DNA from 2 places in the Martelella sp. UBA3392 genome. Region 2 is predicted to be linked to the other one. Evidence: predicted binding sites of a transcription regulator. Region 2 holds the regulator's gene; the other holds the start of a gene.
What was found. The regulator PhoB, encoded in region 2, activates phosphate uptake and scavenging genes when phosphate is short. The targets are predictions, from matches to a motif close to TGTCATNNANCTGTCAT.
Positions count from the first base shown of each region.

Region 1: the regulator PhoB is predicted to act here: its motif matches at 4,813-4,829, upstream of B4E36_RS06135 (DUF1045 domain-containing protein).

Region 1 is NZ_DEPM01000081.1:8,617-16,292, forward strand. It holds gene B4E36_RS06115 (DEAD/DEAH box helicase) at 1-1,116, opposite strand, end outside; gene mnmD (tRNA (5-methylaminomethyl-2-thiouridine)(34)-methyltransferase MnmD) at 1,405-2,091, opposite strand; gene B4E36_RS06125 (NAD(P)/FAD-dependent oxidoreductase) at 2,168-3,310, shown strand; gene adhP (alcohol dehydrogenase AdhP) at 3,374-4,399, opposite strand; gene B4E36_RS06135 (DUF1045 domain-containing protein) at 4,880-5,596, shown strand; gene puuE (allantoinase PuuE) at 5,723-6,658, shown strand; gene uraD (2-oxo-4-hydroxy-4-carboxy-5-ureidoimidazoline decarboxylase) at 6,655-7,149, shown strand; gene alc (allantoicase) at 7,153-7,676, shown strand, end outside.
Region 2 is NZ_DEPM01000245.1:19,523-27,198, reverse strand. It holds gene B4E36_RS19605 (sulfate transporter family protein) at 1-105, opposite strand, end outside; gene B4E36_RS19600 (hypothetical protein) at 202-732, opposite strand; gene B4E36_RS19595 (iron-containing alcohol dehydrogenase) at 928-2,160, opposite strand; gene B4E36_RS19590 (NAD-dependent succinate-semialdehyde dehydrogenase) at 2,160-3,638, opposite strand; gene B4E36_RS19585 (NAD(P)/FAD-dependent oxidoreductase) at 3,913-5,517, shown strand; gene phoB (phosphate regulon transcriptional regulator PhoB) at 5,623-6,306, opposite strand; gene phoU (phosphate signaling complex protein PhoU) at 6,329-7,048, opposite strand; gene pstB (phosphate ABC transporter ATP-binding protein PstB) at 7,061-7,676, opposite strand, start outside.

The sequences.
Region 1 (7,676 bases), on a different contig from region 2:
CGCCACGGTGATCTCGATGCCGGTCAGCTTCTGGATATCGCGCAGCAGCGCCGATTCCTCGGGCGTGCAGAACGCGATCGCCTTGCCTTCCTTGCCGGCGCGCGCGGTGCGGCCGATACGGTGGACATAGGCGTCGGCCACTTCGGGCAGATCGTAGTTGTAGACATGGGTGACGCCGGGCACATCGATGCCGCGGGCGGCGACGTCGGTTGCGACCAGAACGTTGATCTCGCCGGTCTTGAACGCTTTCAGCGCCCGCTCGCGCTGACCCTGGCTCTTGTTGCCATGGATCGAGGCGGTGGCGAAGCCGCGGCTGTCGAGATGCTTCATCAGCTTCTCGGCGCCGTGCTTGGTGCGCAGGAACACGATCGCGCGGCCATCCGGGTTGTTGGTGAGTTCCTGGCGGAGAAGCTCGACCTTGTCGTTCTTGCCGGCGACGAAGTGCACGGCCTGCTCGACACGGTCGGCGGTCTTGCCGGGCGGCGTCACTTCAACGCGTTCCGGATTGGTCAGGAAGCGCTTGGAAAGCTCGGCGATCGATTTCGGCATGGTGGCCGAAAACAGCATGGTCTGGCGCTCGTCCGGAACCAGCGACGAAATCTTCTTCAGGTCGTGGATGAAGCCGAGGTCCAGCATCTGGTCGGCCTCGTCCAGCACCAGATAGCGCACGGCCGAAAGGTTGAGCGCCCTGCGGTCCAGCAGGTCGAGAAGCCGGCCGGGGGTGGCCACCAGAATGTCGGTGCCGCCTGCAAGCTGCTGCTGCTGGCGGTTGATCGATGCGCCGCCGACCACGATGTTGACCTTGAGCGGCGTCTTGCGGGCGAAGATGCGCAGGTTTTCCGCGATCTGGTTCACCAGTTCGCGCGTCGGGGCGAGGATCAGCGTCTTGACGGTCTTCGGCGCGGGCTTGCCGCCGTTTGCGAGCAGCATGTCGATGATCGGCAGGCCGAAAGCGGCCGTTTTGCCGGTGCCTGTCTGGGCGAGGCCCATCACGTCGCGGCCTTCGAGCACCAGCGGTATGGCCTTCGCCTGGATCGGCGTCGGGGTTTCATAACCCTCCGCGGCAACACGGGCGACGAGCTGGGCGGAAAGTCCAAGTGTATTAAATTCAGTCAATTCAAAAGCGCCTTTCAAGGCATGCCGAAAGCCCTCCGCGCATTGCGACCAAACGCAAATGCCGGTGGTTTCGGTTTCAAGCGCCCCGCGTGAAGTGGGAACTTATCGGTGGAAAATGCCTTCCGCGCGCCGACTGGGAGTGCCGGACTTTATCATGCGCTTGACCCGGACTTGACGCGACCATCTCGGGTCATCTGCGCCAGGCATGCTCACGCGGCATGCGAACAGGTGGAAAGCTGGGCTCTACATGATGCCCGGGCTGGCAAAAGTCAAGCATGATCCTTGGCATTACCGCCCGGCCGGGCGAAAACCCGCCAGCATTTCGCGCTTTCCGGCAAAGCCTGGGCGGCGCTCGACGGTGAAGCCGGCCGCCTGAAGGTTGCGGCGCACGAAGCCGGCGGCGGCATAGGTGCCGAACGTGCCGCCGGGCGCGGTATGGTCGAAGACGGCGCGCATCAGCTCTTGCGACCACATATCGGGGTTGCGGGAGGGGGCGAAGCCGTCGAGATACCAGGCATCGAATCGGTCCGGCAGGGCGGTCAACGCCTTCAGAGCGTCGGCGCAGATGACGGTGAGGCGGGTCTGTGGGTCGGCGTCGATGGTGATGACGCCTTCGGGGCGCTCCGGCCACGCGGCGGTCAGGGCCACGCGCTCCGCATCGATCTCCGGCCAGTGCGACAGGGCGCGGTCGATATCGGGTTTCGTCATCGGAAACAGCTCGAACGAGGTGAAGGCAAGATGTCCGTCCGGCCGCCGGAGCGCCTTCCAGCGTCGAAAGGTTTCGCAGAAATTCAGCCCCGTGCCGAAACCGAGTTCGCCAATGCGGAAGGTCCCGCCCGCCTGCCAGCGTTCGGCCAGCCGATTGGCGTCGATGAACACATGGCCGCATTCGGCCCGCCCGTCCGCTTTGGAGAAATAGTGGTCCTGAAACGCCTCCGAAAACGGCCGGTTGCCGTCATCCCATGTTATCGCCATCTATGAGCCTGTTGCATCCGTTCGCCGTTTGTGGTCCATCGCCGGAATGAATGACGCGCCAGCCCCCTCAGGTCAAATGCCATCCGCCGACCTCGCCATCATCGGCGGCGGCATCATGGGGCTGTGGGCGGCCTATCACGCCGAAAAGGCGGGGATCGATACCCTGTTGATCGACAGCGGCGGACCGGCCGCGAGCAATGGCCTGCTTGGTGCGCTGATGGCCTATATGCCGGACCAGTGGGACGAGAAGAAGCAGTTCCAGTTCGAGGCGCTTGCAGAGCTCGAGAGCCATATCCGCGCGCTGGAGGCCGAGACCGGGGTTTCGACCGGCTATCGCCGCGCCGGTCGGGTGATGCCGCTTTATGCCGAACGCCAGGTCGAGACCGCGCTCTCACGTGCCGAGGCGGCCGCCGTGAACTGGCGCAGCGGTGAGTGGCGCTTCGCGTGGTCCGTGGTGGATCGTCCGCCGCTTGACGGCTGGCCGGCCGTCGATCCCGCGGCGCTTGCCTATGTTCACGAAGACTTCGCCGCCCATGTTTTTCCGCGCGGCGTGGTCGCGGCGCTTCAGGTCTTTCTCGAAAACGCCCGGCATGTGCGCCGCCTGACGGCGACGGTGACGGAAATCGACGCGGCGGCGAACAATCTCCATCTGGCCGATGGCGGTCGGGTCGGCTTCGGGCGCGTCATCGTTTCGGCTGGCATCGGCGCCTTTCCGCTGCTTCAGCCGCTCTTCGCGCCGGCCGGCAAGCCGCTCGGTCGCCCGGTCAAGGGGCAGGCGGCGCTCTTTGCCGCCAACTGCGACCCGTCGTGGCCGATCGTGTTCGATGACGGGCTTTACGTGATCGCCCATGAAGGCGGTCGTGTCGCCGTCGGCTCGACCACGGAGGATGCGTTCGAGGATGCGGCGGCGACCGACCATCGCCTCGACGCTCTGATCGCGGCCGCGCGCAAAGCCGTGCCGCTGCTGCGGGACGCGCCGGTGGTCGAACGCTGGGCGGGCCTGCGTCCACGCGGCATCCACCGCGAACCGATGATCGGCGCGATCGATGCCGCGCCGCGCGTCATCGCGCTCGGCGGCGGCTTCAAGACCAGTTTCGGCATCGCCCACCGGCTGGCGGATCACGCGGTGCGGCTTGCCGCAGGCCAGCCGGTTGAGGCGCTGCCCGCTATCTACGATCTTTCAATTTACCGCCGACGTGCCCACGGCGAAAAGCGATAGAGCCACTCGCTTTCTTCGAAACGCAAAATGGCTCCATGCCTTCTGACATGCCGGGCTCTGCGATCACTGGTAGTCGATGACGATGCGGCCCTCGATTTCGCCGTGATGCATCTTGGCGAAGATCTCGTTGATGTTCTCGAGCTTGTCGGTCTTGATCGTCGCCTTGACCTTTCCAGCGCCGGCGAAGTCAAGCGCTTCCTGCAGGTCAAGCCGGGTTCCGACGATCGATCCGCGCACCGTGATACCGTTCAGCACGGTGTCGAAGATGGGAAGCGGGAAATCGCCGGGCGGCAGGCCATTGAGCGATACGGTCCCGCCGCGCTGGACCATGCCCTGCGCCTGTTCGAAGGCCTTGGGCGAGACGGCGGTGACCAGAACCCCTTCCGCGCCGCCGATTTCCTTTTTCACGAAGGCCACCGGATCGGCATTGCGGGCATTGACCGCCAGACTTGCGCCAAGCCGTTTCGCCAGGTCGAGTTTCGCGTCGTCGATATCCACGGCAAGCACGTTCAGGCCCATTGCCTTTGCATATTGCACGGCCAGATGTCCAAGCCCGCCAATGCCCGAGATCACGACCCAGTCGCCGGGTTTCGTGTCTGTCACCTTCAGGCCCTTGTAGACCGTAACGCCTGCACAGAGGATCGGCGCAATCTCGGTGAAGCTGACATTGTCAGGCAGGTGCCCGACATAGTTCGGATCGGCCAGAACATATTCGGCGAAACTGCCATTGACCGAATAGCCGGTGTTTTGCTGCGATTCGCAAAGCGTCTCCCATCCGCCGAGGCAATGCTTGCAGCAGCCGCAGGCGGTGTAGAGCCACGGAACCCCGACGCGATCGCCTTCCTTGACATGGGTTACCCCGGTCCCCACGGCGACGACGTGTCCCACGCCCTCATGGCCCGGAATGAACGGCGGCTCGGGTTTGATCGGCCAGTCACCCTCCGCCGCGTGCAGGTCGGTGTGGCAGACGCCGCTTGCGGCCATCTTGACGAGAATCTGGCCCGGCCCGACCGAGGGGACTGCGACCTCTTCCATTACCAAAGGCTTGCCGAATTGCCGGACAACGGCGGCTTTCATGGTCTTTTCCATCGGAAAATCCTGTCTTGAGAAAATGCGGAAAGGCACTTCCGCAAAGGGGGGTGGCCGGGTGAGGCGGCCTTCGGGTCGACCGATCAATCAGCACGGGACTGACGGACCGACCGTTTTCGAGGCGCTGACCAACGCCTGTTCGAACTTGCTTCAAGGCGCACCGGAGGCGGCGGTGTTCGTTCTCTGATTGGGAATATTTGCAACCGAAATGCACGACGCTTCCTTTCCCGGTTGGCATGCGCCTGTCATTTCAACCGATGCCGGCAAGGTTGTACCGCAGATCGTCTGCGCGGTCCGGGACGGCCGACATCTTGATGTGATGCAGATGCATTGCGCATAAACAGAATAGACCGCGCTGCCGGATTGTCCATGGTGTAGATTGCCGCACCTGGCCGCGCCGCAAACGGTAAGCCCGTCGTATCAGTGTCATTGGAATCGGCTATCTCAGAAGCGAGAAACCGTTTCCTCATGTGACCCGCGATGCCCGCCGAACGCTATGCTATCTGCTTTACGCCATCGCCGCATGACGGGCTCGCCATCGTGGGCGCGAACTGGATCGGGCGGAGCGCGTTTTCCGGCGAGGTGGTCGAGCCGCCGATGATCACCGGCCTGCCGCTTGCCGAGATCGCCTATCACACGGCTCTGCCGCGCCGCTACGGGTTTCAGGGCATGCTGAAATCGCCGTTTCATCTGACCGAAGGCATGAACGAATCCATGCTGCTGAAGGCGATGATGCGCTTTGCCATGCGCTTTCAGCCCTTCACCTTGCCGCCGCTCACGGTCGTTCATCGCCGCGATATCCTGGCGCTCGCGCCGATGACGGCGGTTCCCGCACTCGATACGCTTGCCGCCAGCATCGTCACCGAATTCGACGCCTTCCGCGCGCCGCTTTCCGAGGCCGAGATCGAGCGGCGGGCCTCGGGCGGGCTGACGCCGGTGCAGTTTGCCAATCTGCATCGCTGGGGCGAGCCGGACGTGCTTGCCGCCTTCTCCTTTCACATGCCGCTGACCGGCCCTCTTTCCCCAAGCGAAATGGCGCGGATGGAGCGCTCGGTCGCGGCGTTTTTCGGGCCGATCCTGCTGGAGCCGGTCGAGGTCGATCATATCGCGCTGTTCATCGAAGAGGAGCCCGGCGCGCCGTTCTGCGTCCATTCGCTGCATCCGATGGGCGCCGTCAGGGCGCGGCAGTCGGCCTAGAGGCTGTGTGGCGGCAATCGGGCCGATCTGGCTTTTCCCCTTGATTCCTGCCGGCCTTTTCGCCTTATCTCTTCCGGCGATGCCGATGGTCGTCTACCGTCGGCAAGGAATGGAATTGAGGGCATGATGGACGCTGAAACGAACGCATATCCGCGCGAACTTGTGGGTTACGGCCGCAATCCGCCGGACCCGAAATGGCCGGGCGAGGCCAATATCGCCGTGCAGTTCGTGATCAATTACGAGGAGGGCGGCGAGAGTTGCATTCTCGACGGCGACCCGGCGTCGGAATGCCTGCTGTCTGAAATCGTCGGCGCCGAGGCCTGGCCCGGCCAGCGCAACATGAACATGGAATCGCTCTATGAATATGGTTCGCGCGCCGGCTTCTGGCGGCTGTGGCGGCTGTTCACGCGCCTGGAAATCCCGGTCACAGTCTATGGCGTGACCCAGGCGATGGCCCGCAACCCGGAAGCCGTCGCCGCCATGAAGGAGGCCGGGTGGGAAATCGCAAGCCATGGCCTCAGATGGCTGGAATACAAGGATTTCGACATCGACACCGAGCGCGCCCATATCCGCGAGGCGGTGCGGCTTCACACCGAAATCACCGGCGAACGGCCCTATGGCCTCTATCAGGGCAAGCCCTCGGTCAACACGCTGGACCTCGTGATGGAGGAGGGCGGTTTCCTCTATTCCTCCGATACCTATGCCGACGACCTGCCCTACTGGGTGCGCACGTCGGAGGGCAAGCCGTTCCTGCGCATCCCCTATACGCTTGACAATAATGACATGCGTTTCGCTACCCCCCAGGGCTTCAATTCCGGCGAGCAGTTCTTCACCTATCTGAAGGACGCCTTCGATACGCTCTATGACGAAGGCCGCGAGGGCGCGCCGAAGATGATGTCGATCGGGCTGCACTGCCGCCTTGTCGGCAAGCCGGGTCGGCTGGCGGGGCTGAAGCGCTTCCTCGATTACGTCCAGAACCACGACAAGGTCTGGCTGGCGAAGCGGATCGAGATCGCGCGCCACTGGTACGAGAACCACCTGCCGCAGGAGGATGCGCAATGATTGCCCGCGATGCATTCGTCAGTCGTTTCGGCGGCGTCTACGAGCACTCCCCTTTCATCGCCGAGCGCGCCTATGACCGGGGCCTGGTCCATGAGCCGTTGACTGCAACGGGCGTTGCCGACGCGCTTGCGACGGTGTTCCGGGAGGCGCCCGAGGATGAACGGCTCGGCGTGCTGCGCGCCCATCCCGACCTTGCCGGCAAGCTTGCGATCGCGGGCGGGTTGACCGAGGAAAGCCGCCGCGAGCAGGCGGGGGCGGGCCTCGACCGGCTGTCGCCCGAAGAGCATGCGGAGTTTACTGAGCTCAATTCCGCCTATATAGACAAGTTCAACTTTCCTTTCATTATTGCGGTCAGCGGCCTCAATAAGGACGATATTCTCTCCGCCTTCCGGCAACGGATCGACAGTTCCGAAGCCGTCGAGCTTGAAACAGCCTGTGCTGAGGTCGAGAAGATCGCCGGTCTCAGGCTGCGCCACATGCTCGCGGAGTAAACCATGTCAGAACAAGAAACGTCCGTTGCCCTGCCCGATTTCGCGGTCGGCGCGATCAACCTTGCCTCCGCCCGTCTCGGCGCGCGGGCGATCTATGCCACGGACCAGTTCTTCGCGCCGCTTGCCCGCATGCTGAAGGATGACGCCGCCGTTTTCCTGCCCGGCGAATATGACGAGCACGGCAAGTGGATGGATGGCTGGGAAAGCCGCCGCAAGCGTGTGCCCGGCCATGATTGGGCGATTATCAGGCTCGCCATGCCCGGCCGCATCCGCGGTTTCGACGTCGACACCAGCTATTTCACCGGCAACTACCCGCCGCAGTGTTCGATCGAGGGCTGCTTCATGGAAAGCGGCGAGCCGGACGAGAACGCCGACTGGCAGGAGGTGCTTGCGCGCGTCGATCTCGGCCCCGACAAGCACCATTATTTCGAGATGGATCAGGACACCCGCCAGAAGGTGTTCACGCATCTGCGCCTGCACATCTTCCCCGATGGCGGCATTGCGCGGCTCAGGGTCTACGGTTCGGC
Region 2 (7,676 bases):
TCCGATCAGGCAGAGCAGCGAAAGGCCGAGCACCTTCCACAGGATGGCGCGCATCTTCGGGTCGATCAGATCGTAAAGCGCCCGGCGGGCGGCATCTATCAGCATGGTCGGCTCCAGCATGCAGGCAAGGACCGGCCTTGGCTACACCGCGCAAGGCTTCCTGCGCGATGTAGGGTGGTTTTTCACGTGAAACAAGCGGCTTCAGGCCGGGTGATGCTGTTGCTGGGCGAGCCAGTCGAGGCTTTCGCGGAAGCCGGTGAGGTCGGCCGTCGCCACTTCCTGGCTTTCGGGGCCGTCATAGGTCACCATGATCGCGTCCTCGCCGACCCTTGCCGCCGCCAGCACCGGCTGGACGATCTTCGGATCGGTGGTCACATAACCGCCCTCGGCATCATCCTGCCTGAGCTGGTTGACCTTGATCGCGGCGACCTCCTCGCCGTCCACCGAGATGGTGAACTTGCCATCGCTCGGGAGCGTGTCCCAGCCGTCGATCGTCGGCAGCACCATCATGACCGGCGAGTTCGCACCGCTGGTCCGCACGAAGGAGGGGATCGCCAGGCCGCCATCATTGGCCGGCAGGTCGCTGGTCGTCAGCCGGCAGGTCATGGCGGCATTGCAGGCCGCGTTCCAGGTGGCGCCGGTATCGAGGATTTCCGCCGCCGAAGCCGTGGTCTGAAGCGAAAGCACGCCAACCACCGAGGCCGCCAGCCCCGCGTATACAAGTGAACGCATTCTCATGAACGTTTTCCTTTCTGCACATTGACAGCGCGGCGACAATGGCTCGCCCTTCACGCCCAAATTGTGACGTGTGCGAAAGGCATTTTTTGAGCGATTGCTGATGGAAAACAAGAGGTTGCTGTGGGCTTGGCAAGAAGCGGCGGGGTCGCCCCCGCCAAGGCGTCCAATCCGCATATTGGCGGAACCGGCCTACGCCCACCAGCTCCGGTCGCCGGCAAGGCCGCGGGCCAGCACCTTGCGGACCGCATCCTCGGTCAGCGGCGCCGGATTGTTGAGCACCAGCCGGGTCGCCTTGACCGCCGAGCGGGCGATCTGGTCGAAATGGCGTTCCTCGATCCCGAGCGATTTCAGTTCCAGCGGCGTGCCGGTCTGTTCCAGCAGCGCCTCGATCCTTTCGATCGCGGCCCGACCGTTCTCCTCCGGCGAGGCGGCGCTGTCGGCGACATCGAGGCAATGGGCCATCTCCGCGAATTCCGCCGTTGCATAAGGCAGGTTCAGCCGCATGACATAGGGCAGCAGCGCGCCGACGCCGAAACCGTGGGGGGTGTGGCCGATCGCCGCCATCGGGCTCTGGATCGCATGGGCCGCCGCCGTGCCCGTCGTATTGATCGCCATACCGGCGCAGTAGGCGGCGAACATCACATCCGACCGCGCGGCGAGATCGGCGGGGTTCTCGACCACGCGCCCAAGCGAGCGGTTCATCAGCCTGAGCCCCTTCTCGCAGAACATGTCGGTGATGCGGTTCTTGCCGACATAGATCTGGGTTTCGATCTGTTCAGGGCTCGGGTTCTTCGGCTTGGCGGTATAGGCCTCGACCAGATGCGACAGCGCGTCGGCGGCGGTCGCCGCCGTCAGGCCGGGCGGGCAGGTAAGCGTCAGCTCCGGATCGATGATCGCGATCGCCGGCTCGATATGGGCATCGGCGACCGCCATCTTCATGCCGGTCTCCTCATCGAAAACGATCGCGAGGCTGGTGACCTCCGCGCCGGTTCCGCCGGTGGTCGGGATGGTGATCACCGGAATGCAGGGGCCCGGCACCGCGAACTCGCCGAAATAATCGCGCACGTCGCCGCCATGGGCGAGCACGGCCGAGGCTGCCTTGGCGAGATCCATGCAGGACCCGCCGCCGACGCCGATGATGACATCGACAGCGCTCGCCATCCCGGCGACCTCCATGACGTTGCGGCGCGGCAGGTCCGGCTCGGCCTGATCATAGACCGAAACCGCAAGACCACATTCGCGCAGGTCCTCGGCAAGCGCCGCAAATTCCGGGGTCGTCGCCATGCGGGCGTCGGTGACCACCAGCGCGCGGGTTCCGAAGCCGCGTGCATAACGGCCAAGCTGGCGGCGTTGGCCAGGGCCGAACAGCACCGTTTTCGGCTGGCGCACGAGGCCGAGCCCCAGCGTATTCTCCATCGTCATCAGCTCAGCGCCTCGTTGACCGTGACCGCCATGTATTTCTGCTCCATGAATTCATAGATCCCCTCCTGCCCGGCCTCACGCCCGATGCCCGAAGCCTTGGTGCCGCCGAACGGGGCCTTGGGATCGGCCATGATGCCGCGATTGATGCCGACCATACCGAACTCCAGCCGTTCGCCAAAGGTCAGCGCGCGCGACAGGTCCCTTGTAAACACATAGGAGGCCAGACCGAAATCGCTTTCATTGGCAAAGGCGAGCGCCGCCTCCGGACCATCGACCGAAAAGATCGCCGCAATCGGCGCGAACAGTTCGTTCGAGCACATCACTTCGTTGCGGCCCTCAAACCGCACCACCGTCGGCTCGAAGAAATAGCCCTCGCCCGCCACCGGCTTGCCGCCGGCAAGCAGCTGGCCGCCGGCATCGGTGAGCTGCTTCAGGGTCTCGCCCAGCCGATCGCGCTGCTTGGCCGAAATCATCGGCCCGACATCGACCGCGCCCATGCCGTCGCCGACCTTCAGCGCCTTGACCTTGGCCACGAATTTTTCGGTGAACGCGGCCTCCACCCTTCTGTCGACGATGATCCGGTTGGCGGCAACGCAGGCCTGGCCGGCATTGCGGAACTTGCAGATGATCGCCTGCTCGGCCGCGAGATCGATATCGGCATCATCGAGCACGATGAACGGCCCGTCGCCGCCAAGCTCCATCGATGCGTTGAGAATGTTGCGCGCGCCCTGCTCCATCAGCAGGCCGCCAACCCCGGTGGAGCCGGTAAAGGAGACCTTGCGCAGGCGCTTGTCCTTCAAAAGCGGCTCGGAGACGCCGGAGGACTTGGTGGTGTGCAGCAGGTTGACGACGCCTGCCGGAAAGCCCGCATCATGCAGCACTTCCACAAACAGCGCGCCCGTGAGCGGCGTTTCCTGGGCAGTCTTGGTGATCGTGGTGCAGCCGGCGGCAAGGGCCGCGCCCGCCTTGCGCACGATCATCAGCAGCGGAAAATTCCAGGGTGTGATCAGCAGACAGGGCCCGATCGGCTGATGCTTGACCACGACCCGGAAATCACCGCTGGAACTGTCGGAATAGGAACCGTGGATATGGGCGCTCTGCTCCGCGAACCACAACAGGAAATCGGCGGACAGCAGGAATTCCGCCCGCGATTCCGTCAGCGGCTTGCCGCTTTCGAGCGTCATGATCTTGGTGAACGCTTCCTCGCGCTCCATCATCAGACGGTAGGCCTTGTGCATGAGGTTGGCGCGGGCGCGCGGCGCAAGCTTTGCCCAGCCGGGCTGGGCCGCGGCCGCGGCATCAAGGGCGGCAAGCGCCTCGGCCGAACTCGCATGCGACACAGTAGCGACCGGCCGTCCGTTTGCCGGGTTCATCACCTGAAACTCTGACGGCCCTTCCACCCATTGGCCGCCGATATAGAGCCTGCGATCAGGCATCAAGGCCTCGTGATCCGTGGAGAGCGGACTTTGCGTGTTCATGTCATACCATCCTTGGTGAAGCGGCGCTGGTGGCTGCCTTTTAATATGTTCGTATTACGGTATTATAGGATTATGATCATGACAAGGGCATTTTGCGTCATTGACGATAATACCGTAATACCATATGAGTGTGTGAAAGCGAGGTCTGCGGCGCATTTTTTGCCGCCGGCAGAAACAGGCACAAGACCAAGCGCCGGCTCCGCGACCCGCTTAAAGATAAAGGCCGGCGTGCGCCTTGCCGCCGCAAGATTTGACGAGAATGGGAGGTTTCACAATGAACGCGGTATCGCACAAACAGCTTGAGCTCGATGTCGCCATCATCGGCGCGGGCGTCGGCGGGCTCTACGCGCTGCACAAGACGCGCAACGTGCTCGGCATGAAGGCCGAAGCCTTCGACGATGCCGGCGGCGTCGGCGGCACATGGTACTGGAACCGCTATCCGGGCTGCCGGGTCGATACCGAATCGACCGTCTACACCTATTCCTTCGACCTCGACATGTTCCAGAACTGGGAATGGTCGGAGCGCTATGCCAAGCAGCCTGAAGTACTGAACTATCTGAACGCGGTCGCCGACAAGCACGCCCTGAAGCGCTCGATCCATTTCAACACCCGCATCGCCAGCGCCGAATGGAAAGAGGACGAGGGCCGCTGGCTCCTGACCACCACGGGCGGCGATACCGTGAAGGCAAAATATGTGATCGAGGCCGTGGGGCTTCTCTCCTCCTCCTATGCCCCGCAGTTTCCCGACCAGGACAAGTTCAAGGGCGAGGTGCTACTCGCCTCGAAATGGCCGGACACCGCGCCCGACCTTGAGGGCAAGCGCGTCGGCGTGGTCGGAACCGGCTCGACCGGCATCCAGATCATCACCGCGCTCGCCGACAAGGTCGGCCATCTGCATGTGCTGCAGCGCACCGCGCAATGGGTGGTGCCGCTCGGCATCGGCCCCTTCCCGGCCGAGACGCGCGAGAAGATCAAGGCCGATCCGCACGGCTTCCGCGACTGGGCGCTGAGCACGGCGGCGGTTTTCGGCTTTGACGAAAGCACCGTTTCCGCGCTTGAGGTCGACAATGAAGAGCGCAAACGCGTCTACGAAAAGGCCTGGAAAAAAGGCAATGGCTTCAGCTTCCTGCTCGAAACCTTCTCCGATATTCCGGTGACCGCCGAGGCCAACAAGACGGCGACAGACTTCATCAAGTCGAAGATCGACGCCATCGTCACCGACCCCGAAGTCGCCCGCAAACTGACCCCACGCGACTACTATGCCAAGCGTCCGCTGGCCGCCGATAATTATTACGAGACCTATAATCGCGACAATGTCACCCTCCACGACGTCAAGGCGGAGCCGATCGAGCGCTACACCGAAAACGGGCTGATCGTCGGCGGCAAGGAACTGGAGCTCGACGTGGTGATCATGGCCACCGGCTTCGACGCAATGACCGGCAACTATCTGAAGATCGACACGATCGGGCGCAACGGCGTGCGGCTGAAGGATGCCTGGAAGAACGGTCCGCGCGCCTATGCCGGCATGACGATCGCCGATTTCCCGAACCTTCTGATGGTATTCGGACCCTTCAGCCCGTTCACCAGCCAGCCGCTGGTGCATGAATGGCAGGTCGACTTCCTGTGCGACCTGATCGAGAAGGCCGAACAAGGCAACGGCATCATCGAGACCACGAGAGAGGCCCAGGACGACTGGGTGCGGGTGTGCCAGGAAGGCATGGCCGGCACGCTGTTCGAAGTGACGGACAGCTGGATCAACGGCGCCAACATTCCCGGCAAGCCCCGCACATCGATGTGGTACATGGGCGGCATGGGCAATTACATGACCGAAATGAACGCCATCCGCGACGACAATTACCGCGGTTTCGAAGTCCGCTGATCCCGGTCGCCGAAAACACGGGATCGCCCGGACTTCGGTACAATGGACGCTCCGGCGCACAATCTCCGCCCTCAAGGGTGGAGATTGGCGGTGCTATGCGGCCCCTTACACCTCCATCGAATAGCCGGCACCACGCACGGTGCGGATCACGTCGGGCATTTGCGAGAAGTTGAGGGCCTTGCGCAGCCGTCCGACATGGACGTCGACGGTACGTTCGTCGACATAGATGTCATGGCCCCACACACCGTCGAGAAGCTGGGAGCGGGAGAACACCCTTCCGGGCGAGGTCATCAGGAATTCGAGCAGCCGGAACTCGGTCGGGCCGAGGCGGACTTCCTTGGCCTTGCGGTGAACGCGGTGGGTCTCGCGGTCAAGCTCGATATCGCCGCATTTGAGCACGCTGGAAAGCACTTCCGGCCGCGCCCGCCGCAGGATCGCCCTGACGCGGGCCATCAGTTCCGGCGTCGAGAACGGCTTGACGACATAATCGTCGGCGCCGATCGCAAGACCGCGCACCCGCTCGCTTTCCTCGCCACGCGCCGTCAGCATGATGATCGGCAGGCGTTCGGTCTCCGGCCGCATCCGCAGCCTGCGGCAAAGCTCGATGCCGGAAACGCCCGGCAACATCCAGTCGAGCAGCAGGAGGTCCGGCACCCGCTCCTGCAGCCTGAGTTCGGCCTCGTCGCCGCGCGCGATCGTCTCGACCTCGTAGCCTTCCGATTCAAGGTTGTAGCGCAGCAGGACGCTCAGCGCTTCTTCATCTTCGACAACTGCAATCTTCGGAACCATCTCGTGCCTCTGTCAAATGGTTTCAGGACTTGCTCTCGCCGGAGCCGACCGAGGGCGACATGTCGTCCTTCGGGCGTTCTCCCTGCGGCTGGGAGCCGGTGGCGATGTAGTAGATCATTTCCGCAATATTGGTGGCGTGATCGCCGATGCGCTCGATGTTCTTGGCGCAGAACAGAAGATGCGTGCAGGTGGTAATGTTGCGCGGATCTTCCATCATGTAGGTCAGAAGCTCGCGGAACAGCGAGGTGTAGATCGCGTCGATCTCCTCGTCGCGCTCGCGGATCGAATTGGCCTTGTCGGCCTGGCGCGAGGTGTAGGCGTCGAGCACTTCCTTGAGCTGCAGCAGCGCCAGTTCCGACAGGTGCTCGATGCCGTGGGCGAGCTTGCGCGGAACCCCGGTGCCCTGCACCGAGATCACCCGCTTGGCGGTGTTCTTGGCCATGTCGCCAACGCGCTCGAGGTCGGCGGCGATGCGGATCGCGCCCATGATCTCGCGCAGGTCCGCCGCCACCGGCTGGCGCCGCGCGATGGTGACGATCGCCTTTTCGCCGACCTCGCGCTCGGCCTCGTCCAGCGCCAGATCCTCGGCGATCACCTTTTCGGCGAGTTCGGTATCGGTGTTGACCAGCGCCACGACGGATTGCGAGACCATCTCTTCCGCCATGCCGCCCATTTCGGAAATCCGGCGCTGGAGATATTTCAGCTCCTCGTCGAAGGCCGATATGATATGCGAGTGTGCCATCTGTGCGTCTCCTTAACCGAACCGGCCCATGATGTAGTCCTGGGTGCGCTGGTCCGCGGGATTGGTGAAAATCGTGTCGGTGTCGTCCTCCTCGACCATGTAGCCGAGATGGAACATCGCCGTGCGTTCGGAAACGCGGGCCGCCTGCTGCATCGAATGGGTCACCATCACGATGGTGTAGTTCTGCTTCAACTCGCTGATCAGTTCCTCCACCCGCGCGGTCGCGATCGGGTCGAGCGCCGAGCACGGCTCGTCCATCAGGATCACTTCCGGGCTGACGGCGATCGCGCGGGCGATGCAGAGCCGCTGCTGCTGGCCGCCGGAAAGGCTGGTGCCGGGTTCCTGCAGACGGTCCTTGACCTCGTTGAACAGGCCCGCCTTCTGCAGGCTGGTCTCCACGATCCGGTCGAAATCCGAACGGTGGCGGGCAAGGCCATGGATGCGCGGGCCGTAGGCGACGTTCTCGTAGATCGACTTCGGAAACGGGTTCGGGTTCTGGAAAACCATGCCGACGCGGGCGCGCAGCTCCACCACATCGATGCCGGAGGTATAGATATCCTCGCCGTCGAGCGTGATCGTGCCGGTAACCCGGCAATTGTCGATCGTGTCGTTCATTCGGTTGAGCGTG